2 linked regions of the Spartinivicinus marinus genome follow. The protein of the gene in region 1 interacts with the protein of each later gene in a pairwise test. Links are inferred from orthologs where the notes say so. Each region holds a gene or a part of one and is shown on either strand. Other genes may lie near its edges.

Region 1 (15,020 bases):
AATGGTGCTGCGGTTCAGCTGCTAACATGTAAAGGTACTCAGGTAGCTTCTACAGTAACAGCATTAAATGGAAACTATCAGTTTTCTGGTATTAAGCCGGGTAGCTATAAAATACGGTTTGTCTTAAAAAGTGGTAAAGAGTTCACATATAATGGTCCACAGATGAAAGGTGGAATTAATAATAAAGTCATCGTATCTCCTTGGGGGGCTTGCTAATTATATTTGTTTTTTAACGACTTTCCTGGCCGGGTGGTTTGCTTACCACCCTTTAATTCTCGCCAAACTTCAATTATATTTTCTACAAACTCACTTCTCTCTTGCTTCTGCTTCACACTCTAAAGTTTAATAAAGTCTCATTTTATCTTAATAATTAAGTCAGATTAATTTACATTTATTGCCATAAATCTTGCTAAGTAGCGTGATTTAAAGGAATTTTTTGTTGGCCTGAATTTTGCCTATCTAGTGCTTGCTAAAAGCATTGTTCACGTTGCTAAACCTTCTCAGTAAAGTCTGAAAAGAGCAGGGAAGCATCTTGTGAAGTAGGTCAATAATTTTCTCAGGAGTATTACGAAGTGAAAATAACGAAAATAGGGCTAATGACTTGCGCACTTACATTTGTTGGCATGCAGGCTCAGGCTGGTTTAATTAAAATTGATAATCAACATAGCATTGATTCGAATGATTTAGTGGCGTCAGTAAGCTATGGTGGGAAAAACTTTGGTCCAGGTCTGCATCCGGTTGGCGATGCTAATCCTCATACTGGCAGATATACCTTCTGGCCTCATGGCAACGCCATGAACAAAAACCTCACCTTAACTTATGCAAATCCAATTAAAAATAGAGCTGGTAAAGATGGTGCTATTTTTATGTATCGGCCTTCTATTATCTGGGGTGGTACTATTGGTGTAACCATTAATGGCGTTTATAAAGATATTTTTGCTGATAACCTGATTGGCCCTGGAATAAGTACAGCTAATCAACGCCGAGGTGTTTTTGCTGGTTTATTTGACCTTTCTGACTTTAACCTTTCAGTAGGTGAAAGCATTAATAGCATTCAAATTTCAGCTTCCCGTAAAACAATTGGTGCTTATAACGGTCGTTTCATTAACGTTGAAATTGGTAATGGATCTGATGTGCAGTTTGCTGGTGCTGGTGGCCTTCACTATGTTGACCCAGTCAATCCGGTTCCTGTTCCAGGTAGTATTGCACTATTGGGCCTGGGTTTAGGTCTTTCTGCTATGGGTATGAAAAAGCGTAAGCAAAAAGCGTAATTTATTACTCATTACAACCGAATTAAAAAAGGGTATACATCGTATACCCTTTTTTATTGGTTATTTTATTTTAGCAGTGTCTTTTTTATCTTGATGCTAATAATTCTCTAGCTCTTTCAATAGCTGCTTTCACCTGAGCGGGTGCTGTGCCGCCAATATGGTTTCTCACATTCACTGAGCCTTCCAGGGTGAGTACATCGAATACATCCTGCTCAATTGTGTTGGAAAACTGCTGTAGCTCTTCCAAACTCATTTCAGAAAGGTCTTTATTTTGGGCAATGCCATAGGCAACTGCTTTACCTACAACCTCATGGGCATCGCGGAAGGGCATCTGTTTTTTTACTAAATAATCGGCTAAATCAGTGGCAGTGGAAAAACCACGTTTGGCTGCTTCATACATACTTTCTTTATTAGCTTTTATCGCTGGTACCATATCAGCATAAGCACGCAGACAGCCCTTCAGATTATCTACGGTATCAAATAAAGGCTCTTTATCTTCTTGGTTATCTTTGTTGTAAGCTAATGGTTGAGATTTCATTAAAGTGAGTAATGAAATTAAATGGCCGGTGATACGCCCTGTTTTTCCTCTTACCAGCTCAGGTACATCGGGGTTTTTCTTTTGTGGCATGATAGAAGAACCAGTACAAAACCTATCGGGCAACTCAATAAAATTAAATTGGGCTGAAGTCCAGAGAATTAATTCTTCAGAAATACGCGACAAATGAGTCATGATTAAACTGGCCGCTGAACAAAACTCAATGGCAAAATCCCGATCGCTAACAGAATCTAACGAATTTTCACTGGGTTTGCTAAAGCCTAATTGCTGCGCAGTAAACTCACGATCAATCGGGTAGGTAGTGCCCGCTAAGGCTGCAGCGCCAAGTGGTGATATATTCACCCGCTTGCGGCAGTCCTGTAGGCGTTCATAATCACGGCTGAGCATTTCAAACCAAGCCATTAGGTGGTGACCAAAAGTGACGGGTTGGGCGGTTTGTAAATGGGTAAAGCCTGGCATAATGGTCTCAGTTTCTTGCTCAGCCAGATTAGCCAAATTTTGTTGTAGCCGGGTGATTTCCTGGCAGATAACATCAATTTCATCGCGTAAATACAGGCGTATATCGGTAGCGATTTGATCATTACGAGAGCGGCCCGTGTGGAGCTTTTTGCCAGTAATGCCAATGCGGTCAGTTAGGCGTGCTTCAATATTCATATGAATATCTTCCAAGGCCACAGACCACTCAATTTCACCGGCTTCAATGGCTGTTTGAATATCCTGCAAGCCTTGTTGAATATCGGACAACTCTTGATCAGTTAAAATGCCAACCTTATTTAGCATGGCTGCATGGGCCAGGGAGCCGCTGATATCTTGTCGATAAAGTCGCTTGTCAAAATCAATTGATGCAGTAAATTTGGCCACAAATTGATCTGTTGGCTCTGAGAAGCGTCCCCCCCATTGTTGGTTGGCATGATTTGATGATTTATCCGACATTGGTTATCCCCGATTCCCGATTAAAACTAATTGGTGAAAAATAGATTATACAACTATCAGTCTGTCATCGTGCCATAGGTAGTTGTGTCAATATGTATCTGAAGTTACTCCAAGCTAAAAAGTTACGCCTTGTTGATAAGTAGTCGCTTAATCACAGCGTGTACCATTTAACTACTGTCTTTTTGTATTAACAATTAACTGTTAGGACAGTTAGGAGATGTTGATGAGTATATTAAGTGTAAATAGGGGTTCCGTATCGGAAACTCATGATGATGGGAGACTAGCTGTACAGCAAGTACAGCAATCACCCGAAGGAAGCTTATCTGGAAGAACCGTTAAGCTTGATCAGGCTGGTGATGCAAGTAAAAATTTTTTTGAGCGTCTGATGCAGCCACTTCAACAGGCTAAACGAGGACTCGCCTCATTTTTTAGCCAGGCTAAAGCAGTCCTATCTGAAAAGATGACCACACTTTTTAGCCAGGCTCATCCTCACTCAAGTATTAGTATTGGCTCACCAGTCTTACAGGCTAAGAACGATAGCCCTGAGATACTAAAACAAAAAGCCGAATATGCTAAAGAACGGGAAAAAGAGATTACTTTTACAGTAAAAGAATTTGGTAAAGCAGTCGGCCAGTTAAGTTTTGATAGTCATGATGCTCTTGCGAGTGGTAATGGGGCTTTTCGAAAAATGACCACGGCTCTTACAGCGCTGACGGATAGTGATAATGCAAGAATTAAAGATCTAGCAAAAGAAATTCTTGCTATGTCAGTTACAAGTGTTGCTTTTCAGCAATGGGGTGATAAAGGTGCACTACTGAAAGCTGCAGTGATTGAAACCAAGCAATTACCTGAAGCACTTAGTGATGAACAAAAACAAGACATAATTGCAAAAGTGCAGAGTGACTTGCAAAAGGTGGCAGCGAAAGCTGAGTTACTAGATAAGGTTATTCAAGAAGAACAAGAACTTGATAACTTGCGGAATCAGCTTGATCAAGAGATGGTTAAACTAGATGAAGAGATTGAGGCCTTAGATCAAGAGTTGAAGATTCAGGCGCTTGAAAGTCAATATGAATCAGCTGTTATAGAAGATTCCTTTACTGGTAAAAAAATCAATTTGGATCAGGCTACAGGGTTCTATGGCCGCTCTGTAACTGATGACAAGTCAAAAACTCTATTGGATGCAACAAGCTATTTAAGTTCTACAGTCAAATCAAAGAATAAGCTGATGCTGTCACCTGAACAGCAACAAGCTTTAGCGAATAAATTTTTTGAAAACCAGCTGTCTTTTTATGATATTAAAGGGCAAGTAAAAACGACAGCAGATTTACAGTGGTTAAGGACGCTTGCAGTTTCAAGCCCCATTCAACTATTAGGTAATGAACTATTAGGTAATAAACTGTCATCCAAGCAATCCAATCTTGGTGTTATAGCAACAACATTGAAGCATTTCATTAATAATACAGATAAGCTGTGGGCAGAGAAAAATAAAGAAAACCCAGAAGATCAATTTGATGCAGTAAAGCGTAATCAATTTATAGCGAGTGAGTTGGAACAACAGGTGAGCCAACTACCACAGGCTACGATAAGCGCAGCATTCCAAAAAACAACAGGGAATGACAGTGCGCAATGGCGTGGGGTTTTTGACTTTGCAACAGGGAAGTTGAGCTTATCTGATGAGCTAATGGAAACCGAAGCAGGTCAGGTACTTATCTCGTTGCCTACAAAGCTGACGACTACATTGGAAAAGTTAGCCGAAGTCACAGCTCAGCGGCTGGGTAAAGAAGCACCCATTGCTTTGCCTGAGTCCCGCTATATTGGTGGTCTTAGCTCTCTTACTAAGGCTGAGCTTTCTGCCCTTGAAGGCATTGGAATTAAGAAGCGCTATTTAGAAACATAACGGTGGTTTTAAACTAATTATACCTTCATCCTAACCTTTTCTGAGGGTGTCTGAATGAATGGAGTGATAGCCTATTACTCCATTCATTTTTGTTATTTTTGAGCCTGTCCCTCTCTTCTTCGCTATTGTTGGCGACTTAATTCACACAATTGACAAGAAAAGGATCTTATTTATCCACTATCCTTGTGAGTATTTTTATACGTGTTAAAAATAATATAGATAACGATTGGCGGATAGTGTCGTGAAAGCATCTGAAACTGGTGACTGGCTAGATCAAGAGTTCTTTTTGCCAGATCTTTGTACTACCAGAGCAGTATTTATGCTGGTGGTGCTTGCAGAGTTATTTGTACTGATTTTAGTCTTAGCGCTTCCCAGCTCTATGGGCTTTGATTGGAACCATCTGGCATTAACTTCATTCTTTGTTCAATGGGTAGTGCTAGTGAGTGCAGGCTGCCTATGTTGGATCAGGCCTCTGATTTTGGGGGCACCGCTTGGATATGCTTTAGCTGCGTGCTATAGCATTGTTTTACTTGTCACACTGGTATTTTCGCTTGCTGCTGAGTGGGTGATTTACCCGTTCGATTGGAATCAGTTTTGGCCGCAACTAGATACCTGGCATGTTTCAAAAAATCTGTTGGTTGCCCTGATTATTACCAGCCTATTGCTCCGTTATTTTTATGTTCAACAACAGCTACGTAAACAGGAACAAGCTGAACTTCGATCTCGCTTACAAGCCCTACAGGCCAGAATTCACCCTCATTTTCTTTTCAATAGCATGAACAGTATTGCCAGCTTAATTCAGATTTCACCAGAGAAAGCAGAACAAGCTGTTGAAGACTTAGCGGCATTATTACGTGCTTGTTTGGATGAGGTGGCGGCCAAAGTCACTTTGGCTGACGAGTTAGAGATTTGTAAGCAATACTTACGTATAGAGAAGCATCGTTTAGGTGAGCGACTTCAGGTGAAATGGAACCTGGAGGGGGTGCCAGATAGCTTGCCGATTCCTCCTCTTACTCTACAGCCACTGTTAGAGAATGCGGTATATCATGGCATTCAACCGTTAGCTGAAGGAGGAACGATTAGCATTGAAGGTCATTATGATAACCAGCAGCTGACTATTAGTATTCATAACCCAGTTGATGCTGCTTATATTGCTAAGCCAAAAAGTGGCAACCAAATGGCTATCCAAAATATAGAAGCTCGACTTCAGGCGCTTTATGGAAAGCAAGCGTCATTATCAGTCCAACAACAAGAGAAAGTTTTTGTAACCCAGCTAAGTTATCCATGTAGCACTAGTGATCAAGCAGACATTTAGAGGGTGTAATGAAAGTATTGATCGTGGATGATGAGCCACTTGCTCGAGATCGACTAAGACGTATGTTAGAGCAGGTTGATGGCTATAGCCCCCTGGAAGAAGAAGGGCGTAATGGTGTGGACGCAGTGGAAATAGCCCAGCGGCTCAACCCTGATGTAGTACTGATGGATATTCGTATGCCCAATATGAGTGGCCTGGAAGCCGCGCGACATTTATGTGAAATGGAATGCCCTCCCGCTGTTATTTTTTGTACGGCTTATGGCGAATATGCCTTAGATGCATTTGATGTTCAGGCGGTAGGCTATCTGTTAAAACCAGTCAAGCAAAGTGCGCTTGAACAAGCATTAAATAATGCGAAAAAAACTAATCGCTCTCAATTAAATGCCATTAACCAGTTTCGGCCTGGGGAGCAGTCAGAAAAACGAAGCCATATCAGTGCCAAAACTTACAAAGGGGTAGAGTTAATTCCCCTTAATGAAGTCTGCTATTTTATTGCTGATAATAAATACGTAACAGTAAAGCATGCAAAAGGAGAAGTGCTTATTGATGAAACCCTAAAAGATCTTGAAAGAGAATTTGAAGGGGCTTTTGTTAGAATTCATCGTAATGCACTAGTAGCAAAAAATGCCATTGAAGGGATGAACCGAAACGATGAAGGTGGTTATGAAGTGCGTTTAAAAGGGGTTGTTGAGCCATTGCAAATTAGTCGACGTCATGTAGCAGGGTTGCGTAAATTGCTGCAAACACTTTAGCCAATGAATCTGGCAATAGTATACTCTTTGCGAATGATTTTTAAGCTTTGTTACCATCACTCTTCACCCCAGTCATTTAGTTTACTAAACTCCTGGGGCTTCATCGCTCGGTGGCCTCGCCTAAAAACCCTTCGCTGTGAGTACATACCAGTATTTACATCTAGTGAATGGTATAGATGCTAAATTAGGTTTGCTCACTTATCATAAGCATAAGAATTTACTCGATTGTAGCCGGATTTAGATGTGAAAACGTTACGCATAGCAACCCGTAAAAGTGCTTTAGCCCTATGGCAGGCTAATTTCGTCAAACAGCAATTACTTTCCCATCATAGCAACTTAACAGTTGAATTAGTGCCAATGACTAGTCGAGGTGATCAGCTTTTAGACTCACCTCTGGCTAAGGTGGGTGGCAAAGGCTTGTTTGTAAAAGAGCTGGAAAATGCCCTGCTAGCCAATGAGGCTGATATTGCCGTGCACTCTATGAAAGATGTTCCCATGGAGTTTCCTGAAGGGTTGTGTTTACCTGTTATTTGTGAGCGTGAAGACCCTCGTGATGCTTTTGTCTCTAATCAATATACGACTATTGAAGAGTTGCCAGAAGGCGCTGTCGTTGGTACTTCCAGCCTGCGTCGCCAATCACAATTACTTAAGCTACGACCAGACTTAACTATCCAGTTTTTACGCGGCAATGTTAATACTCGGCTCGCCAAGCTCGATGATGGTCAATATGATGCCATTATTTTAGCGGCTGCAGGTCTAAAACGACTAGAGTTTGCTGATCGAATCAGTAGTTTTATAAGCCCTGAACAAAGCCTTCCGGCAGGTGGCCAAGGGGCTGTTGGTATTGAGTGTCGTACAACTGATGAGGCTATTATCAAGCTAATAGCCCCTTTGCATCATGCAGAAACTGCCTTATGTGTCAGTGCTGAACGAGCAATGAATCGTCGGTTAGCAGGTGGTTGCCAAGTGCCTATTGCCTGTTTTGCACAATTGTCAGATCAGCAACTAGCAATGCGTGGATTGGTGGCTGAGCCTGATGGCACGCACTTTATAACCAGCCAGCAAAGTCAACAAGTCTCAGGGGTGGATGATCTGCAAACGGCTGAAAAGCTTGGTGTCGACCTAGCAGAAGATCTGCTCAACCAAGGAGCAGGTGACATCCTCAGTAAACTTTATCAATAAACATGTCGATATTAATTACCAGACCAGAGCCCGAAGCCTCTAAACTAGTAGCTAGTCTTCAGCAGCAGGGACTACAGGCTTGGGCATTACCTATGCTGGAGCGGACTGATTTACCAGAAACGGCTGAAATCAGGCAACTCATTCTGAATGTAGATTTGTTTAAGCAGGTGATTGTCATTAGCCCTTACAGTGCAAAACGCTTGGGGATGCTGATGGATCAATATTGGCCTCAGTGGCCAATTGAAATTCAGTGGTTTGCTATTGGTAACAAAACTGCTGCTACTTTAGCTGAGTGGGATATTGAGGCAAGTTGCTCTGCAGGTGTTGATAGTGAAGCATTATTGACAAGTCCGCAGTTACAGCAGGTGGCTGAAAATAAAATATTGATAGTGAAAGGTAAAGGTGGGCGAGACTTATTAAATCAAGTGCTGCAGCAGCGAGGAGCCCGGGTAACTGAACTGCCACTTTATCAGCGTGTGCCAGCACAATATAACAAAACTGATGTACAACACCTGCTTGCTAGCCATCAGACTGATACCATTGTGGCCACCAGTGGTGAAATTGTTACTCACTTGGCAAGCTTGTTAGATCCACAGTGGCGAAATGAGATGAAGCTAGTTGTACCCAGTGCCAGAGTTGCTGATTTATCTGCAGAACTGGGCTTTAGCCAAGTGATTAATGCTAATGGAGCCAGTGAAGAGGCGATGATAAAAGTGCTCATGTAGCTTATTTGTGCTCACTAGGTCTTGATTGAGCTATTAATCACAGCAGCGATCTTCAGGCAAACGTCAACAAGCACTAGTATGATTATAAAGTTGTCACCATTATTTGAGGTGGCTTACAGAGTGGTATGGCTAATTGCCGTCGTCTGCACTAATTTAGGTTACAAGAGTCTTACATAGGCGGTATTTTCAAACTGTGATTAAGGAGCACCCAAGAATTAACTTGAACTTTTGCCACCAATCCATCCCGCCTGACAGTGTTGCAAAAACTTGACATAGGCCCACTATGCCTTCGTTTTTGCGTCTTGTCAGACGGGCACCTTTGAGTCAAAACTTTTTCAAGTTATTTCTCGGGTGCTCCTAACAAGTGTTTAAGTTTCTTATATTGCTACAAGAGAAATTGTTACAAGAAAAATAGAGATCCTGAACCTGGATGATTCATAAAATCCATAACTTTATGGGTCATCCAGGTTAATTTACATTTACAAGTTGAAAGCATTTGGTATCTAGATAAATGACAAACAACACAAATGGAAATAAACCTACTGACGCGAAATCGTCAGGCAATGCCAAAGAGCAGCTATCCAAGCAAAAAAAGCAGTCAAAACAATCTCAGACGACGCAATCTCAGACGACGGAAAGCAAGTCAGCTGTAACTGAAGAGCAGTCACCAGCTGATTTAAGTAAAGGTGATAGTACTAGTAATAAATATCAGGCAGCTGCAACAACAGAGTCTGAGAAAAAAACAGAGTCTGAGACAAAATCAGCACGGGAACCACTGACACCACTTACTTCTTCTGCATCAGCCCAAGGTGAGGCTGGACAAACGTCAACGAATTCAACCGCTCAGCCTGTGGGTAATAATAACTTAGAGTCAAATACTCAGTCAGCTGCAACAGTAGTCAAGCGGGGGTGGAGTGGTCCAGTAGCCTTAGCGATAAGCCTGGCTGCATTGGTTGGTGTCGGAGGCATTGCTTATCTCGATTACGATGTTCGTTATTTTTTTGATAAAAAGCAGTCGTTTAACCCAGTTGAAGTGAGTCAGGCCGAAGCTGCTAAGGTTGAATCAAAACTTGCAGAATCAGTGAATGCAGCAAGGCAACAGATGAGCAGCCAGGTTGACGAAGTATCTGCTCAATTGACCCAGCAACAACAACAGCTAAGCAGTACAGAACAGAAGCTCAAGCAAGATGTATTGGGAGTAGCAGAAAACATCAGTAATTTACGACGTCAATTTAATCAAATGCAAGGCACAAGTCGGGATGACTGGCAGTTAGCAGAAGTAGAATACATGTTACGTCTGGCTAATCAGCGGCTATTAACTGAAGGTGATATCCGTGGTGTTGAAGCTATTTTAGTTAGTGCAGATGCTATTTTAAGAGGGCTGGATAACTATTCGCTGTATAGTGTTAGAGAGGCGTTAGCAAATGACTTGGCTGCCGTAAGAGCGGTTGAGCAAACAGATGTAGAAGGTACATACTTGAAGATAAGTGCATTGGTGAGTCAAGTAATGGAACTTCCCTTGATGCCTGTTTCGGATTATCAAAAAAGCCAATCGGCGCCTGCTAAAAAAGTAGAACAAGCAGATACCGGCTTTTCTGATAAGGTTTCTGCAAAACTAAAACAAACCTGGAGTAATTTTAGCGATCATTTGCGTATCAATATTAGCCGAGATAAGCCTGTACAAGTCTTGTTAACACCTAAAGAAGAATTGTTTTTACGGCAAAATCTGCGCATGATGTTTGAGCAGGCTCAATTAGCGTTGTTGCAACAAAACCAGCTGATTTATAGTAATAGCTTAGAGAAGGCAGCAAGTTGGCTGAAAGAATATTTTATTTATGAGAGTACTAAAGTCGCTGCTATTAATAAGCAGCTGAAGCAATTAGCTGCGATAAAATTAAATCCCAAATTGCCAGATATATCTGGTTCATTGAAAGCTACCAAACAATACATTGATGAGCTTCATCGTCTACATAAAGGCAAGCTACCGCGTAAGGATGAAGAAGTCGCCAAGTCTAGTCAACAATCCATTAGTGTTAACCTGAGTGGGGAGGCACACTAATGAAGGCTTTTACAAAACTGTTGTTATTATTTATTTTGGCTGGTGCTGTGTCGTTGGGGATAGTACATGACAGTGGTTATGTATTGATTGCCTATGGCGATATGTCTTTTGAAACCAGTGTGTGGATGTTTTTTGCCGTCATTGTATTAGCCGTTATTATTTATAACCTGTTAAAACGAGTTGCTATTACTTCCTTACGCTCCGTTGGTTTTTTAGTGCCAGTCACCTCAGCCAGTAAGCTAAAAAGGGCTAAGCGGTATTCTTCAAAAGGTTTGGATCTGTTGATAAATGGTGAGTGGGAGCAAGCAGGCAGGTTGTTGGGTAAAGCAGCTGATCAAGGTGAAGCGCCATTAATTAATTATCTCACGGCTGCTAGAGCGGCCAATGAAATTGGAGATAGCAATACAGTTATTGAATATCTGCGTAAAGCGGATGATCAGGTACCTAATGGGAAAATTGGTATTGGCATTACCCAGGCGCAAATTCAATTAGCTAATGGTCAATGGGAGCAGGCACTTGCTACCTTGGAAGAGATTCGTCGACACAAACCACGTCATCAATATGTGCTTAAGCTGCTTAAGCAAGTTTATGTCAAGCTGCATGAATGGGAACAGTTGACAGAGCTGCTACCTGACTTGCGTAAACGCCATGTAGTGGATGAAGAAGAGTATCAAGCATTACAACAGCAAGCCTCTATTTGCCAGTTGAATAAAGCTATCGCCAAATGCCAGAGCGTTGGTGACAATGTCAGTAAACGAATTGGTTTGCTAGAAGAGGCGTGGTCTAATGTTCCTCGCAAACTGCGTAAAATACCTGCTGTGTTGGCAGCCTATACCAGGGGATTAATAAAAGTCGGAGCAACAGGTTATGCAGAAAAAGAGCTACGTAAAGCCTTAGAAAGAAATTATGATGCTGAATTGGTCGAGCTTTACGGACTAGCCAAAGGAGAAGACTTAAATGCTCAGCTGACCTTTATTGAGGAGCTTCGCAGTGAATATAGCAAGTACCCTGAGGTAGCTTTGGCGCAGGGCCGGTTGTATTTACACGCAAATCAGCTAGACAAAGCTGAACAGGCATTACGAGAAAGTTTGCAACTTCATAAAACGGAAGCTGCTTATATCGAGTTGAGCAAAGTTTTTGCTAAAAAAGGCCGAGTGGAGGAAAGTACTCAATATTTAGCAGAAGGCTTGGCTTTAGTGGATCAGCGTCGTCAGCTAGTTGCACTATCATCTTAAAGGTCAAAGCTATTATTCATACCACTTGTCTATATTTTCTCGCCTAAATCGCTGCAGGTTACATTTTTAGTGGCCTGTAGCACATGATGGTTATCATTTGTCTATTAGAGTCTGTAATTAATCCCTTGGTTATTTTCTACAGATATAGGGTTATATTGTGGTTGGTAATGGTAACGATATTATCTAGTTTAAACTGTCATAAGTATTATTGTTGACTAGTTGACAATAATTTGTCACATTTTTTCAGAAAATAAATTTAATAATCATAAATAAAATTTCGTTCGCAATGGTTATCGGTGATAAGCATTAGTTACCAACTATTATTATCAATTGATTTTAGAGTACTACTTGAAATTTGCTATTGGTTTTATATGGTTACGGAAAATTAGTTGCATTGCACTATAGTGTATTCTAGAAAGAAGCTTATAAATAATAGATATGCAGGTGGCCCACAGGGATTGGTGAAATAAAGGAGGGAATTACTCAAAGCTTTGAGTATAGCTTAAAAAGCCAGCAAAGTGAGAATGAAAATGAATTATAGACACTTTTTGAAGTTGCTCGTATTATGGCCTTTACTATTTTGCTTGGGTGTAGCCAAAGCAGAAATCAACCCCCGAACCACGATTATCCTGCTTACCGAAAACTATCCTCCTTTTAATATGAGTGTAAATGATAAGAATTTTGCTAGGGAGGATAATATTGATGGGTTATCAACTGATATTGTTAGGGAAATGTTCAAGCGCGCAGGTGTGAAATATAGATTAAGCTTACGCTTTCCTTGGAGTAGAATATATAAACTTACCCAGCAAAAACGAAACTATGGATTATTCTCAACCACTCGAACTGAAGCAAGAGAAGATTTATTTAAATGGGTTGGCCCTCTGGTTGTCAACGAATGGGTGTTTCTTACTTTAAACAATAAACCAATTCGCCTGAGAAACTTAAATGAGGCAAGGAAGTACCGAATAGGTGGCTATAAGGGGGATGCTATTGCAAATCACCTTGAAAATAATGGCTTTAATTTGGTGCTGTCATTTAGAGACAATGAAAACGTGGCGAAATTAGTGGATGGCAGAATTGACCTATGGGCAACTGGTAACCTTTCAGGTCGTTACCTGGCTCAACTGGAAGGTGTTGAGAACCTAAAGAATGTGCTGACTTTTAAATCTACAGAAATGTACCTGGCATTTAATAAAGAAACTTCAGATGAAGTAATTGATGTCTTACAGAATGCATTGGATGAGATGGTGCGAGATGGTACTCACCAAACGCTAACAAATGACTATTTATAATGTATACATAAGAGTTAGCATGTAAAGTGTTGCCAAACAATAAAACTAAACAAATAATTTGTAATTGCATATAAAGCTCCCGTATGGGAGTTTTATACGCTTTCCACGAATGCTTGATATAAATACCTTTCTAATACTTTCCTCCAAATCAGTGACATTTGTTCCAGTTTAGATTCCTTCAAGCTACCTCCAAGGCTGACTAGATACCTATAAGAAATAAAGTTTCTTATAGGAAAGTTAGTTTACTATTTTAATTTTTGTAGCTAAAAGTAAAACTGAATTTTTGCTTTTCAATTAGAAATCAGGCTGTATCATACGCCACGTTAGTTTGTTCAGTTTCAATTGCCAGTAAAAATAGGTAGAGTATTTTGTTATACTCTTCGCTTGTTTAATAAAAAATACAATTATCAGTGTAATTGGGTCAAATTTGAAAGTAAGTTATCACTCAGTTGTTTTATACCATACAAGTACTTCAGTTGGTTTGCATTAGGTGATGGGTAAATGTAGTACTAGGTGGTAAGCAGCTTTTGATATTGATGTGGGTTGTGTCGTCTAACAAAAAAATTGCATATACAAATGCTAGTAGTTCAACAGCCGAGGGGGATAAGTCAGTGAGAAATAGCTGCTGGATATGTCGTTTATTATTGGCAGTATACGTTTGCTTACTAGCAACATCTGTCAATGCAGGGCCTGAAGATAAAGTAGTGCTTCTAACAGAGAATTACCCTCCCTTTAATATGAGCACTAATAAGAAAAATTTTGCACGAGGAGATAATATTACTGGTCTTTCGACAGAAATCGTACGTGAAATGTTTAAGCGAGCTAATATAAATTACTCATTAACATTACGTTTTCCATGGAAAAGGATTTTTAGGTTAACCCTGGAAAAACCAAATTATGGATTATTTTCAACTACTCGTACGCCTGAACGTGAAGACCTGTTTAAGTGGGTGGGTCCTTTGGTGGTGAATAAATGGGTATTTTTAGCAAAGCCTGATAGTGAAATTAAACTAACCAAATTGGATGATGCTAAACAGCTGCGGGTAGGAGGCTACAAAGGTGATGCTTTGGCTAACTACTTAGAATCAGTAGGCTTTCAAATAATCACATCGTTTAGAGATAATGAAAATGCGGTTAAGTTAATGTCTGATAAAATTGACTTATGGGCTTCTGGGCATTTGTCAGGTGTTTATTTTGCATCTCAAGAAGGAATTGTTGGTTTAAAACCTTTGTTAACTTTCAAAAAGACAGAAATGTATTTAGCGTTTAATAAAGAAACACCAGGTAGAATAACCCGTGCTTTACAACAAGCGCTGGATAATATGATAAAAGATGGGACATATGACCTGTTAGCCAGACGTTATCTGTAGAGTATTTTTATTAGAGCTAGTGGTCCATGCGCAAGTTATTTTGCGCATGGACTACCTAACTATATTTACCTTGGTGCGTAATCAAATACATCCGAATGGACATGACTTTCATCCACTCCTTCTGCTGTTAGGCGGTCCAAGCTGGCATAGACCATTTGTGGGGATCCACTGATGTAGTAGTGAGCTTCAGGAAAGTTACTTAAATCTTCAATTACAGCATCAACTAATAACCCGGCGCGTTGTACTACTCCTGAAATATCATCTTCACTAACGACTGGATGAAACTCTACCTTGCCTTGCTGAGCCCAGCGGTTAGGCACGTCAAGCAGGTAAAAATCACACATTTTTCTAACTCCCCAATACAGAAAAAGTGGCTGATTATGCTTGAAGCTTAGGCAATGTTCGATCATGCTTTTCACTTGAGCAAATCCTG
Region 2 (15,206 bases), 1.6 Mb from region 1 along the record:
AGAAAGAAAAGTAGCCAGTTTTTCTGGAAATGCTCAAGCCGCAGAATACCGGGTAAGATTAACCAATAAATACCAACTGGAAAATCGCTCTGGACTGGTAATTATTGGCCCATTCAAAGCACAAGCAGAGCGAGTATTTCTTCATGAGCCTAATAATGCAGCTGCTTCAGCAAGTGAAGAACGACTTATTACAGAAGAATTGGATAAAGATATTATCCGTCAAATTCAGCTACGCTTAGCCGCACTTAGCAACACTGATATAGAAAATGCAGAAGCAGAAGCCGAGGCAAAAAAACTAGCAGAAGAGAAAAAAAAGCAGCCTTTATAAATTAACCTTTTTGGCCTGGTAATATATCAGGCCTACAGTCCCGCCATGAAAATTCGTATTGATCAATTACCCTCCCATTTAAAACCCCTTAAACCTATTTACTTAATAGCCAGCGACGAGCCTTTACAGCAAATAGAAGCCGTTGACCAGGTTCGTGCAGCTGCCCGCAATCAGGGCTTTACTGAGAGAGAATTATTTCATGCTGAAACTAGCTTTGACTGGGACCTGCTACTTGAGTCAGCCAATGCGCTATCATTATTTGCTGATCGAAAACTGATAGAGTTGAGAATCCCTAATGGAAAACCTGGTGAAAAAGGCAATAAAGCACTTGAAGCCTACTGTCAGAACCCCTCCCCTGACAATATTTTATTAGTTATCACTCCAAAACTAGATGGCGCTATTCAACGCAGTAAATGGTTTAAAAAGCTCGACCAACTAGGTATTTTCTTACCTATTTGGCCAGTTGAGCCCAGTCGTTTACCAAACTGGCTGAAGCAGCGATTTCAACAAGCAGGCCTCTCAGCCTCCCCAGAAGCGATTGAGCTACTGACAGATCGTATTGAAGGAAACTTACTAGCTGCTTCCCAGGAAATAGAGAAGCTTAAGCTGCTGGCTATTGATGGTAAAGTCACAGCGACTCATATTACTGACTCTGTTTCAGATAGCGCACGTTATGATGTATTTGGGCTGGTTGATGCAGCATTACAGGGTGATATAAGGCACTGCCTAAGAATTATTTCAGGGTTGAAAGCTGAAGCCTCAGAAACCACGCTTATTTTATGGGCTCTCACTAGAGAGGTTCGCAACCTATCAGAGTTTAGTTACTTAGTACATCAAGGAAACTCAGTTGACCAAGTTTGTAAACAATTAAAAATTTGGCCAAAACGCAAGCCTCTCATTCAACAAGCTGCTCGACGCCATAGAGAAAAAGACTTCCGGTCAATGCTGCAACATGCGGCTGAGATTGATACGGCAATTAAAGGGCTAATCAAAGAAAATGTCTGGGATGAATTAACTCAACTGACGTTAAAGCTGGCAGGTGCTCAGATATAAAAAGATCACAAAGTTAAAAATAAAAAAGCCCTCGAAAACGTTTTATTTTGAGGGCTTTTTTTGTAATTTAAAACGCCCTTAGATAATCATATCCTCTTTGGCTTGCAGGTCAGCATGATAAGAAGAGCGAACTAGAGCACCGCTGGCCACTTTATCAAAGCCTAATGACTTAGCAATTTCTGCCAACTCTGCAAACTCATCTGGATGAACAAAGCGATCCACAGGCAAATGATGACGACTAGGCTGTAAATATTGGCCTAACGTGATCATTTCAATCTTATGCTCACGCATATCATGCATCACTTCAATTACTTCTTCTTTAGTTTCTCCCAACCCCAGCATAATGCCTGATTTGGTTGGCACATGGGGTACCCGCTCTTTGTAGCGCTTTAATAGATCCAGTGACCAGTGATAATCAGAGCCAGGGCGAATTTTCCGATACAGACTTGGTACAGATTCAAGGTTATGGTTAAACACGTCTGGTGGTGTTTCACCTAAAATATCCAAGGCTACTTCCATTCTGCCACGAAAATCTGGTACTAAAACTTCAATTTCCAGCTTCGGGCTTCTTGCTCTGGCTTCACGGATACAATCAGCAAAATGCTGGGCCCCACCATCACGCAGATCATCACGATCTACAGAAGTAATTACCACATACTTTAAACCCAGGTCAGCAATAGCAGCAGCAAGATGAGCAGGTTCACTTGCATCCAGCTGGTTCGGACGGCCATGAGCCACATCACAGAAAGGACAGCGGCGGGTACAAATGTCCCCCATGATCATGAAGGTTGCTGTACCACCACCAAAGCACTCACCTAAGTTTGGGCAAGAAGCTTCTTCACACACCGTATGCAGCTTGTGTTTGCGCAGCAACTTTTTAATACGGTCTACTTCAGGTGAAATTGGCATTCTGACTCGCAGCCAATCTGGCTTACGAGGCATGTTTTCTTTTTCAGTTGGGATTACTTTTACAGGTATACGGGCAACTTTTTCAGCACCACGTAACTTTACTCCACGCTCAACACGTACTGGCTTTTTCTTAGCAGGCGGCATTGGTTGCATATCTGTCATTTGCTAATCCCAATCTGTATTTGTTTCAGTTTGAGCAGTACTACCATGAGTCACCACCCTTGTGTACCCCAGCCGTTGTTGCAGGCCTTGCTGGATAATAGCACTCACCTCACCAAGGGTGAGCTTTGGCCTGGTTAACAACCCTGCCATATCAGCCATTTTCATACCTGCATAACCACAAGGATTAATACGAGCAAATGGCTCTAAATCCATATTCACATTTAAGGCAAAGCCATGATATGAACAGCCTCGTCTTACCCTCAGACCCAGAGAAGCTATTTTCGCACCATTAACATAAACACCAGGTGCATCAGGCTTGGCAGCAGCCTCAAGATTAAACTGAGCCAATGTATCAATTAATGTTTGCTCAATTAGTGTAACTAACTCTCTCACCCCACAGCCCAGCCGTTTTAAGTTCAGTAGTAGATAACCTAGCAACTGGCCTGGACCATGATAAGTCACTTGACCACCACGATCGGCCTGAACAACAGGGATATTTCCTGGCAGTAGCACATGCTCTGTTTTACCAGCCTGACCCTGAGTAAAAACGGGGTCATGCTCTAGCAACCAAACTTCATCAGCTGTTTCAGGCTGCCTACTCTCTGTAAACTGTTTCATCAGTTGAAACACATCAGAGTATGACTGCTGACTGAGATAGCGAAAAATAAGCGGCTGATCTGCTGGTGCTTTCATAAATGCCTCTTGTCTATAGCACCATCGCCACGCGACCACTGGCTTTTAGCTCTTCAAATATAGCTTTTAGCTGGTCTTCCCCAGTCGCAGTAATCGTGACATTAACAGCCTGGTATTTACCCTTGCGACTATCACGAATGGCTGCTTTGCCACTGAAACTAGGGTCATGTTTTTTCATAACATCAATAACAAACTGCTCAAAGTCAGTAGTTGCTACACCCATTACTTTAATTGGGTAATCGCATGGAAACTCTATTTTAGGAGGTGTCTGACTTTTATCTTGTTCAGTCATATATCAACCAGCAATGCTCTCTCGCTATGAGACTGTCGTAAAAGTTAGCGGACAAGGGTTTCTTCAAACTATTGTCCCGCTAAGGCTATTAGTTAGTGCAGATAATCTGCCTATTATACATCCGTCTAGCCAGTCAAGAAATCTTATTAGCCAGCGTTAGTGCTTACTTAAGAAGCTTTTTATTCACAATAATAAACTTTGTTTCCTATTGTAAATTTTTTTACCTAAAGCACAAGCACTCATCACTAAAGCAAAGCAAGAAACTGATTTGAGTTAACTTTAGTATGGCCATATACGAAACAGGCCCTCATTAAGAGGGCCTGGGCAAGGAGGAGGAAGGGCTAATCCGTGAATAGCTGGAAAAAAAACAGTCGTAGTTGATCCCACAGTTTCTTGAAAAAACCAGCCTCTGCTACTGACTCCAAAGCAACTAAAGGCACTTCTCTGATAAGCTGGTCATTTAAAGAAATCTTTACTGCCCCAAGTGGCTGACCTTGTTCAAGTGGTGCTTCAATTACAGCGTTAACTTCCATTTCAGCCTTTAGCGCTTTCGACTCCCCTCTTGGGATTGTCACCACTAAATCTTCAGCAACACCGACTGATACACGATTGGCATCACCTTTCCAGACAGAGACTTTTTCTAGTGAAGCCCCTGCTGACTTAACTTTTACATTTTCAAAAAAGCGGAACCCATACGTCAGCAGCTTTTGACTTTCTGCTGCCCGTGCTTTTGAGCTTTTGGTTCCCATTACCACTGAAATAAGCCGCTGATTTTCTTTTTTAGCCGAAGTAACCAGACAGTAACCAGCCTCTTTGGTATAACCAGTTTTCAGCCCATCAACTGCTGAGTCTCGCCATAATAGTGCATTACGGTTGGCTTGGCGCTTTAAAGGCTTTCCTGTACGTTTATCAACCCCATACTGAAAATACTTTTCAGAATAAACACCATACCGCTCTGGGTAGTCGTAAACAATAGCTTTTGCCAGCTTGGCTAGGTCTCTTGCTGTCGTATAGTGATTCTCTGCTGGCCAGCCAGTTGCATTAACAAAATGGGTATTAGCCATCCCCAGTTTGGCCGCAGTAGCATTCATTACATCCGCAAACGACTCTTCACTACCTGCAATATGCTCTGCCATTGCTACACTGGCATCATTACCAGATACAATAATAATTCCTTTTAGCAGGTTTTCGATTGAGACTTGCTCCCCTACCTCAATAAACATCAAGGAGCCTTTCATCTGCCAAGCTTTTTCACTAACTGTAACAGTTTCATTTAACTGCAAGTTACCTGAAGCAATTTCTGCCTCAGCTATATAAGCTGTCATCATTTTAGTTAAACTGGCAGGTGGTAGCTTTTCATCAGCATTTTCTTCCACCAACACTTCGCCAGTATCTGCATCGATTAACAGATAACTTTTTGCTGCTAGTTTGGGCGGCGAAGGAATTACAGCCAGTGCTTGGTTAGCACCTAGCAAACTAATAAGTAAAACAAAAGAAGTAAGTTTCACTGAAAAAAATTTGAAGTATTTCATAATAAGCGAAAATCAAGCTCGCTGACTTAATGTCCCCAATAAAAACCATTCAGGCCCGTTAATAAGAAATAATGCTTACAATAGCCTAGTTAGAAAGTATGGTAAATTTCTGTTTACTCATCATATCGTCCTTAGTGATAGCATACAAATTAAAATCTATTCGAGCACTACATGCGGGCTTCCCAACTTGGCATTAGCAATCCTTAATCTTAATTGCTCAAGCTGTTCAGCATCTGAGATTGGGCCAATTCGAACTCTATGTAAAGGGTGAGCAGCAGAAGGGGCGTATAATACCGTAACCGGTAGCTTAGTTAAGGTATGCAAACGTTGCTTTAATGCCTGAGCTGACTCTAGCTGACTAAACGCAGCTACCTGCAAATACATCCTTTTATTTTTGGTATAGTCATTCAATAAGCTTTTTGCCGGCGCCGTTTGGGTGGTTTTTTTGGCTTGATACTGTGGTGGAACAATGCCCTCAACTTTAACTCTGGCCGTACCATTCTTTTGGTAGTCCAGCTTCTTGGCAGCAGCATAAGACAAGTCTATCAAGCGATCTTTAACAAAAGGCCCTCTATCATTTACCCTCACAACAACTGATTTACCATTATCCAGGTTAGTTACTTTAGCATAGGAGGGCAGTGGCAACGTACGGTGGGCAGCTGACATACCATACATATTGTATGTCTCACCTAAAGCCGTTTTTTTACCATGGAATTTAGTGCCATACCAAGATGCTACGCCTTCAGCTGTATAACCAGTAGCTGACTTTAACGGGTTATAAGTCACTCCAAGCACTTTATAAGGGCGGCTCTTAGTTTTTCCATAATGTGGGCGAGGTACTGCATCAGGAACCCTCGCAGCATCAAAGTCGCCTTTAGGTGCTCCATCCTTTTCAATAGAAGGATTAAAAGTACAGCCTGCCAGCCATAAGACAAAAATACTCAGTACAGAAAAAAACCAAGAGTTTTTTTTCAAGTTAAACATGCCGCCATTTACCTTGCTTAAAGTCAGTTATCAACAAAAAACCACTACAGTTTTAAGTATAACTCACCCTTTAGAGTTTGATTGATTTAACGCTAATCGCTCAGTTTTAATTGCTTGCCCTAATTGGTAAACAGCCATTGCATATAATGTACTGTGGTTATATCGAGTTATAACATAGAAGTTGGGTAGTGTTACCCAATGCTCTACACCTTGTTTTCCAGTTAACTCTATAGCTCTTGCTTTTGTTTTATCTACAACAGGTGTGGCAAACTCCCAGCCCAGAGACTTAATCTGACTTATTGTTTTTTGTGGCTCTAGTTTTGGTTGTAATGCTTGCCGGTAGCTTTTCCCTGATACTTTTGCCGTTGCCAGTACAGGTTTACCTGTTTCCCAGCCATGAGATTTAAAGTAATTAGCTACACTACCAATCGCGTCTGTAGAGTTTTTCCAAATATCAACTTTCTTATCATTGTTAAAATCAATTGCAAACTTTCTAAAACTGCTGGGAATAAATTGCGGATAACCCATGGCTCCAGCATAAGAACCTTTGAGTGCTAAAGGATCTATGCCTTGTTCACGACTCATCAGTAAAAAATTTACAAGCTCCTTGCGAAAAAACGGCCCTCGCTTCGGGTGCTCAAAACCCAGTGTTGATAATGCATCCATTACCCTGAAACGGCCTGACTGACGACCATAAAAAGTTTCTACGCCAATAATCGCTACAATAATCTCTGCTGGAATACCATATTGTTGCTCAGCTCTAGTTAGTGCCTGCTGGTTCTTTTGCCAGAACTCCACACCACCTTTAATTCGTTTATTGGTTAAAAAGATTTCTCGATACTCACCCCAGGTTTTGGTTTTTTCTGCTGGGCGACTCATTGCATCGAGTATTGACTGCTTTCTTTCAACCTTGGCAAACAAGGTTTCCAGTGTGTTTCGGCTGAACTGGTGTTTAGCTTCCATTTCAGCAACAAAGTGTTCAACCACTTGCTTATCAAAAGCAGTGGATGTTGTCTGCTTAGCCATTGCCCCTAATGATAAAAGGGGAAGAGTAACCATTAAAATTGCTTTTTTTACCAAAACCATACCACTCAACTCAATCAATCTTGTAAGAACTAAGCTGATAGCTCAACTGAAAAATACTGTTTCTTATGACAGCAAAAACAACAAAAAGCTCAGCTGGTTTATTTTTTAAACAACCTTTTTCAAGCAGCTATGTTTAAATAACTATTTTCAAACAACAATACTTGCTTGTTAGGCTATAACTGTAAACTGTATAAGCAAACTTGTTACTTTAACTGCCTTATAGTTTAGGAGACGCGATTTACTATTTTATTCTAGTACTAGCAATTTATTTCTAGTGCTTAATAAGCACTATGTGGTCCGGCCTAGCAGTGTTCGATGAGTGTGAATTGACATTAAAATACCAAAACCTGCCATCAGAGTAACTATTGAGGTCCCCCCCCTACTCACTAATGGTAATGGTACACCAACCACTGGCAGCAATCCGCTAACCATCCCAATATTTACGAAAATGTATACAAAAAAAGTGAGAGTCACACTACCTGCTAACAGTTTGCCAAACAGTGTTTGTGCTTTAGCAGAAATAATAAGTCCACGTGTAATAATAACAGCATAAATACACAACAATAGCACAACGCCAATTAGCCCAAACTCTTCCGCTAATACAGCAATAATAAAGTCTGTGTGGCTCTCAGGGAGAAAATCAAGATGCGATTGGGTACCTGCTAACCAGCCTTTTCCATGTATTCCACCTGAGCCGATGGCTACTTTTGACTGAATAATGTTCCAACCAGCTCCCCAGGGATCTTTTTCAGGCTCTAAAAAAGTTAACACTCGCTGCTTTTGATACTCTCGCATGACAAAATGCCACATCACATAAACAGCAGGTACAGCAAGCATTACAGCTCCAAAAATAAAGCGCCAGCGCAAGCCTGCGAGTAGCAACACAAAAAAACCTGCCGCTGCTACTAACAACGATGTTCCCAGGTCTGGCTGCTTCGCAATTAAGCCTACTGGAATGGCTACCAACAGCAATGTACCTATAACAGCTCTAAATGAAGGAGGAACGATATGTTTTGATAGAAACCAAGCAACCACAATTGGCATGACCAGCTTCATAATTTCAGAAGGCTGGAACCGCACACTGGACATACCCGGTACGGCAATCCAGCGCTGAGCACCTTTTGCACCTGTGCCAAACAACAGTACTGCAACAAGCAGTGCTAAGCCGATTAGGTATACCCAAGGAGCCCAGCGACAAAAAATACGAGGGGGCACTTGGGCAAACAAAGCCATCACCACAAAACCAATAGCAAGATAAATCGATTGCCTGGTCATAATAGATTCGCTTTGACCACTGGCACTAAATAAAATGAATAAGCCCCCCGCTGTTAACAATAACAGAGCACCCAGTAAAATTGGATCAAGGTGGAGCTTAAACCAAAACCCCGGAGGCTTGCTTAGCTGCCCATGGGTAACAGAGGACAGTTGTCTTACATATTCTGGACTCATTCAGGCTTACTCACCGCTAATCGCTGCTCTGCCAACTTGGGTAACAAATAAGCATCTAGCACTTTACGAGCAACAGGTGCTGCAGCAGAACTTCCCCCGCCTCCATTTTCGACAATAACCGCTATCGCTATTTGTGGATTTTCAATCGGTGCAAATGCTATAAATAAACCGTGATCATGGTGGATTTTTTTTAGTTTTTTCGCATCATAACGCTCATTTTGTTTAATCCCAACCACTTGTGCTGTCCCTGTTTTTCCTGCCATGGTGTATTGTAAGTCTTTGCCTATTCGGTAATTAGCAGTACCACGGGGATCATGAACTACTTTACGCATGGACTCATTAACGAAATCCCAGTAAGCTGGGTTAGACACCTCTATTGATTTTGGAGCGGTAGGTAACTCTCGTTTTATTTCTCCAGAAGCGGACTTAAGTAGTTTGGGTTGAATCCACTTACCTCTATTAGCTATCACAGCTGTTGCCGTTGCTAGTTGTAGTGGTGTGGATAGCATATAGCCTTGGCCAATTCCACTAATTAAGGTTTCTCCAGGGAACCAAGGCACTCCTTTAACACCCTCTTTCCACTCACGAGACGGTATCAACCCCGGCCGCTGCTCAGCAACATCCATTGCTGTACGTATACCTAAACCAAACTTAGTTAAATAATCATGTAAATCATCAATCCCCATATTTAAAGCTAAGTCATAAAAATAAGTATCATTAGATACATAAACTGCTCGCTCCAAATTCACCCAGCCATGACCTCCTCGCTTCCAGTTTCGGTATAAACGAGGCTTATTGGGCAGTTTATAGTAACCAGGATCAAAAATTTTATAGCTGGGTTCCCTTACACCCAAGTCTAAAGCAGCTAGTGCCAGCATTGGCTTTATAGTTGAAGCTGGAGGATATTCTCCTAACGATGCACGATTATATAAAGGACGATCTGGGTGGTCTCTTAAAGCACTATACGTTTTATAAGGAATACCAGAAACAAATAAATTAGGGTCGTAAGCGGGCTGACTAACCATAGCGAGTATCCCACCTGTTTTAGGCTCAATTGCTACAATAGCTCCACGCTTACCAGCCAACGCCTCATACGAAACTTGTTGTAAATAGCTATCTAAATACAGAGTTAAATTAACCCCTGGCTGGGGATCCTGCTGGTTTAAAACTCTTAATACACGGCCTCTAGCGTTTGTTTCAACTTCCTGATAGCCCACCTGACCAAGCAGATCCTCTTCATAAAAACGTTCAACACCGATTTTTCCAATTGAACGCATTCCGCTATATTTTTGAGGATCAAGCTGCTTTAACTCTCTTTCATTAATTTTTCCTACATAACCAACTGCATGAGCAAAAGGTTCTGCTTGTGGATAAAAGCGAACCAGCTGGGCTTCGATCTCAACACCAGTGAAACGCTGTTCATTCACAGAGATAATGGCTATTTCTTCTTCTGTTAAACCATGCTTTAGTGGCACTGGCTCATAGGGAGCACGCCTTTTACGTAAGCGTTTATAAAAACCCTGAATTTCTTCTTCTGAAATGTTTATTAGTGTAGCCAGGTCACGCACCGTAGCATCTAAATCTTTGATGCGCTCTTTAATTAAAGACAGGTTAAAGCTTGGCTTATTATCCGCCAGCAATATGCCATGAGTGTCGTAGATCAAGCCTCGGGTTGGTGGGATTGGCTTTAAATGAATCCGATTTTCATCTGACTTAGTTGATAACTCTTTATATTGAACAACTTGTAGAACAAATAATCTTGATAGTAGTAGCCCGGTTAATAGCACCAGACAAAATGCAGCAAGAACAATCCGGTTTTTAAAGATTTTAACTTCTCGCCTATGGTCCTTCAGAGTATCCCGGTCATTCATTGCTCATCACTAATACTTGCTTTGCTTAACGGTGATAAGGGTGGTTCTGGAGAATACTCCAAGCACGATACAGCTGTTCAGCTACCAATACTCGAACCAGCGGATGAGGAAGCGTTAAAGGAGAAAGGCACCACTTTTGTTCAGCTCTAGCTAAACACTCTGGCGCCAGACCTTCCGGCCCACCCACTAATAAAGACACATTACGTCCATCTAACCGCCAACCAGACAACTGGTCAGCAAGCTGCTCTGTAGACCAGGGCTTACCAGTAAGATCTAACGCTATCACTCTGTCACTTGAGGCAATAGCGGAGAGCATCTGCTCCCCCTCTTTTTTTTGAGCCCGCTTCAAGTCGCTGCCTTTGGTACGTTTTGCTAAAGGAATTTCACAACTTTCCAGCTTACAATCAGAAGGCAGTCGCTTGGCATACTCATTATAACCAGCAACAACCCATGCAGGCATTTTAGTGCCCACAGCAATTAAGCGAACTCGCATATCAGAAAACCTTTTTACTAGTGCTGATGCTCTAAGCTAGCAGTAGAGGTTTCCCATAGCCGCTCCAGGTCATAAAATTGACGAGTAGCAGGCAACATAATATGAGTTACAACATCACCCAAGTCGACCAGCACCCACTCAGCAGAATCCTGTCCTTCAACACCTAATGGGCGAACACCATTCTCTTTGGCTTTTTCAATCACTGAATCAGCAAGGGATTTGATATGGCGGTTGGAGGTTCCACTGACAATAATCATATGATCGGTAACGCTGGTCATACCTTTCACATCGAGGCAAGTTATGTCATTCCCTTTCATATCTTCAAGGGTATCAACAACAAGCTGCTTAAGTTGTTCAGAATACATATAGGTTTTGTTAGTCCTCTTTCTTTACCAAACATAACGCCAGCTAAGCTGGCAAGTGTTACTGACGAATGTGCCCATCCCCCAGCACCACATATTTTTGCGAGGTTAAGCCCTCAAGACCTACAGGCCCTCTCGCATGAATCTTATCTGTAGAAATACCAATTTCAGCGCCAAGGCCATATTCAAAGCCATCAGCAAAACCAGTTGAGGCATTAACCATGACGGAGCTAGAATCAACCTCGGTTAAAAAAGCTCTCGCTTTTGTATAATTTTCTGTCACGATGGCATCCGTATGATGGGAGCCATAGTGATTAATATGCTCAATAGCTTCCGCCATATCAGCCACTACTTTCACTGATAATGTTGGCGCGAGGTATTCGGTATACCAGTCTTCTTCACTAGCAGGGTTCATACCAGCTACTATTGACAAGGCGCGATCACAGCCTCTTAGCTCAACCCCTTTGGCAAGATACATATCTGCTAGTTTTGGCAACAAGCTTGTTGCTTGCTGTTCATTTATTAACAATGTTTCCATTGCATTACAAACACCATAACGGCGAGTTTTCGCATTAATTGCTATTGAAATTGCTTTTTCTGGGTCTGCTTCACTATCTATATAAACATGACAAACCCCATCCAGGTGTTTTATCACTGGAACGGAGGCATCACTACTAATTCGCGCTATCAACCCTTTACCGCCACGGGGTACGATAACATCAACATATTCAGGCATGGTGATCATTTCACCCACTATCGCACGGTCAACAGTTTCAACTACCTGCACACTACCGGAAGGCAGACCCGCTTTTTCAAGACCCTGCTGGATACACTGGGCAATGGCCTGGTTTGAGTGAAAGGCTTCTGAGCCCCCTCTTAAAATGGTGGCATTACCGGACTTTAGGCATAAGCTAGCTGCATCAATGGTGACATTAGGCCGTGACTCATAAATGATCCCAATCACTCCAAGTGGAACGCGCATTTTGCCTAGTTGAATACCACTGGGCAAATACTTGAGATCAGCAATTTCACCAACAGGGTCTGGCAAACTGGCTACTTGATTTAAACCATCAATCATTGCTTCAATTCGTATGGGCGTTAGCTCTAGACGGTCAAGCAGTGCTGCATCCAACCCTTTCTGCTGGCCTTGGACTAAGTCTTGCTGATTTGCAGTAAGTAATGATGAGTGAGAAGCGCTCAACGCTTCCGCAATATGAGTTAATGCGGCATTTTTTTGCTGTGTGGGGGCTTTGGCTATTACTTTTGAAGCTTGGCGAGCTCGCTGGCCTACATCTGCCATATACGCTTTCACATCCATACAGCTATCCTAAAGTTGTTATGGTATAAATTCAAGCGCACGATTATAGCCAGCTTCCAGTCTTCTGCACATAATTTGTTAGGATAATTCAACAATTGGCGTTATAGCACCTCTTTTATGAATGTCTATAAATTAAGATTAGCAGCAGTTAACCCCCTTAGTACAAGTCGTCTTCTCGGATTGAATCCAAAATACCATCTCTAAAACGATAGACACGCTTACGATTAGAGCCCCTTTGAAAATAGTCCCACTCTTCAATAATTTGATTGGAAAAGTTATACCCTCGGTAAAAGTAGCGGCCTTTAATCCGACCAATCAGCCTGGCTCTAGTAGGCTCACCACACAGATAAGCTACCAAAGCTATGTTATCACCTTGCTCAATCGCCCCCTTTGGCTCTAAACAATTGATTCGTTTGGCAATATGGCCGCCATAGCCACCTGTTTCAATTTTTACTAGCTCATCATCTTCAAATGTCAAAATGCGAATAAATCGGCTAGAACTTGCACCATATACCCAGAACTCTTTTGTTACATAGTTTGAGGCTTCATAGCCATCATGATAGCGGCGAATATACTCAACCACGATTTCCTCTCGAATAGCAGGCTTACCACAGCGGTTAATCACTTGTCCTGTTGTATAGCCTTCTACCACCAGCTTGGTTTTGCATCGAAAAGCATAACCTGGTAAGGAAAGTGCCCAGCCAATCACTAGAGAGGTAATGATGACTATGGCTCGTGAGAAATGAAACATTGAGTTACCAATGAATATTGATTGTTAATAAGCCCTCACATAACTATACGATCAAAATTCAACCAATATTGTTTCACTCCTTTTCTATACCCACTTGCTATAAACACAAAAGCCAGGCTATACCTGGCTTTGTTCTTTATCGAAAAAAAATTGTTACGCTACTTTAACCACATATGACCCAGTCGCTCTGGTTCAAGTTTAGGCTTAGCCGCTTCGTCAGCCAGTGAACGGCGAAGAGCTCGTTCAGGCTGATCTTCTGAAGTTGCTTCCCCTCCATTAACAGACTCTGTAGAGAAGGCATACCACAAAGTAGATAAGCCGATAGCATCCGCATTAATTTCTAAAGCCGCTTTGCTGATGTTATCAGTGGTATCACAGGCAGCATGGTAGCATGGGTCAAAAGGCTCACCGGCTTTACCACCATACAGTTTAGCCTGGGCTTCAGTTTTAATCCCTTCTGCTCCAGTAAACAAGCCTCCAAATGGGATGCCTTCATTAAAGAAAGCAGCATAATCAGAGCGGAAGCTGATTTCTGAAGGCGTACTTTGAGTGCCCTGCATATTGAAGTACAAGTTAAATAAGGCTTCTATCGCATCCGACCCTTTCGGACCTTTCAGTCCAAACTCTGAGCCATCGCCATCATATACACCCAGCTTATAGTTAGTCGAGCCAACCATATCGAAGTTAAGATAGAGGGCTATCTTATCTTTTTCAGCATCAGATAAAGACTCAACATACTTGGTAGAACCAACTAAACCAAACTCTTCAGCTCCCCACCAGGCAAACCGCAGTTTGTTCTTCGGCATTACCCGCTTCATTTTTAACGCCACTTCTAATACTGCTGCACTGCCAGAGCCGTTGTCATTAATACCAGGCCCATCATCAACAGAGTCTAAATGAGCGCCAACCATCACGACATTATTTGGATTGCCTAAACGGCTCTCAGCAATGACGTTGTAAGTAGTGGTTTCAGTGCGGTCGACTTTGACTGACATATTCAGGTTTAGTCCAGCCGTGTCAGCCCAGCTCACACCATTGTCGTAGGTAGCAAAAAAGACGGGGATACCTCCGCTATAGTCAGATGACAATGTACCACTCATCAAACCTTTTCGGTCATCAGTATTACCCTGGTTAAATATGATCGCGCCAACAGCACCTGCATTAGCGGCATTTTCAGCTTTTTGTTGAAAAGAGCAACTTCCCCGCTGAATTAACGCAATATGGCCTTGAGGAAACCCTACAAAATCATCAGCCTCACAACCACTGCTTGACTTGTTATCTGGCCCTAAATCAAGATCCACAGCTGTCACCAATGCAGTTTCATCGCCTCCATCACTATGGGACATAACCCTGAAATCCTTATCTTCCTCATAAACATCGCCTCTAGGTGAGGTTTGCTTCAACGTAGCAGGCCCTAGTTTTTTAAACTGTCGGAAAGAAAAAGGATTCAGTTCAACTTTATAACCAGCAGCTGACATTTTATGAGCAATATACTGCACTGACTGGGTATAGCCATTGGAGCCAGCGACCCGAGTACCATTATTAGCATCGGCGATTGCCTGCAATACATTTAAATGCTGCATAACACCATTTGCTGTTACACAACGCATTAAACGCCAAGGGGTATTATTTGCACGATATTCACAAGACCAGCCTTCATCAGAGTCGGAAACAAGCCAGTCGTTAGCCAGCGCACTCCCAGAAACTCCTATAATGCTTAGCATAATAGGGAGCAGTGTTTTCTTCATGGAATCCCTCCATTTTATTATTTTTTTAATGTCCTAATTTCATGTATACACATAAAATTATATGACTAGCCAACACTGATTTTATTTAAAATAAGTACTCACCAGTCTATCTCTTTCAATTTTTATAATTTAAGTATCAAATAAAACCAGCAGTATCAACAATCAGTAAATTGCC

Evidence for each region.
Region 2: the proteins of OQE68_RS14540 (region 1) and OQE68_RS07265 interact in binary tests that used the Escherichia coli proteins (3 or more experiments, as listed by UniProt). The link is inferred for Spartinivicinus marinus from one-to-one orthologs.

What each region holds. Positions count from the first base shown.
Region 1 is NZ_JAPJZK010000001.1:3,219,397-3,234,416, forward strand. What follows is about bases 4,855-7,852. They hold OQE68_RS14540 (LytR/AlgR family response regulator transcription factor), read left to right. Parts: upstream 4,855-5,980; coding sequence 5,981-6,724; downstream 6,725-7,852. Other genes in these bases: OQE68_RS14535 (sensor histidine kinase), read left to right, coding at 4,899-5,972; hemC (hydroxymethylbilane synthase), read left to right, coding at 6,968-7,852. Also shown: OQE68_RS14515 (SdrD B-like domain-containing protein), read left to right, coding at 1-216; OQE68_RS30860 (PEP-CTERM sorting domain-containing protein), read left to right, coding at 573-1,271; argH (argininosuccinate lyase), read right to left, coding at 1,357-2,760; OQE68_RS14530 (hypothetical protein), read left to right, coding at 2,984-4,657; more of hemC, read left to right, coding at 7,853-7,906; OQE68_RS14550 (uroporphyrinogen-III synthase), read left to right, coding at 7,909-8,631; OQE68_RS14555 (uroporphyrinogen-III C-methyltransferase), read left to right, coding at 9,143-10,690; OQE68_RS14560 (heme biosynthesis HemY N-terminal domain-containing protein), read left to right, coding at 10,690-11,925; OQE68_RS14565 (substrate-binding periplasmic protein), read left to right, coding at 12,456-13,217; OQE68_RS14570 (substrate-binding periplasmic protein), read left to right, coding at 13,829-14,587; OQE68_RS14575 (ferredoxin reductase domain-containing protein), read right to left, coding at 14,653-15,020. UniProt on the Escherichia coli protein: Member of the two-component regulatory system BtsS/BtsR, which is part of a nutrient-sensing regulatory network composed of BtsS/BtsR, the low-affinity pyruvate signaling system YpdA/YpdB and their respective target proteins, BtsT and YhjX.
Region 2 is NZ_JAPJZK010000001.1:1,565,139-1,580,344, forward strand. The notes cover bases 10,405-13,262. They hold OQE68_RS07265 (glutamate-5-semialdehyde dehydrogenase), read right to left. Parts: upstream 12,533-13,262; coding sequence 11,276-12,532; downstream 10,405-11,275. Other genes in these bases: rlmH (23S rRNA (pseudouridine(1915)-N(3))-methyltransferase RlmH), read right to left, coding at 10,405-10,852; rsfS (ribosome silencing factor), read right to left, coding at 10,870-11,217; OQE68_RS07270 (DUF2845 domain-containing protein), read right to left, coding at 12,690-13,262. Outside these bases: OQE68_RS07205 (LPS-assembly lipoprotein LptE), read left to right, coding at 1-328; holA (DNA polymerase III subunit delta), read left to right, coding at 374-1,381; lipA (lipoyl synthase), read right to left, coding at 1,460-2,452; lipoyl(octanoyl) transferase LipB, read right to left, coding at 2,456-3,145; OQE68_RS07225 (HP0495 family protein), read right to left, coding at 3,159-3,437; OQE68_RS07230 (D-alanyl-D-alanine carboxypeptidase family protein), read right to left, coding at 3,779-4,945; OQE68_RS07235 (septal ring lytic transglycosylase RlpA family protein), read right to left, coding at 5,126-5,953; mltB (lytic murein transglycosylase B), read right to left, coding at 6,017-7,039; rod shape-determining protein RodA, read right to left, coding at 7,328-8,488; mrdA (penicillin-binding protein 2), read right to left, coding at 8,485-10,359; more of rlmH, read right to left, coding at 10,385-10,404; more of OQE68_RS07270, read right to left, coding at 13,263-13,283; OQE68_RS07275 (M28 family metallopeptidase), read right to left, coding at 13,442-15,031. UniProt on the Escherichia coli protein: Catalyzes the NADPH-dependent reduction of L-glutamate 5-phosphate into L-glutamate 5-semialdehyde and phosphate. The product spontaneously undergoes cyclization to form 1-pyrroline-5-carboxylate.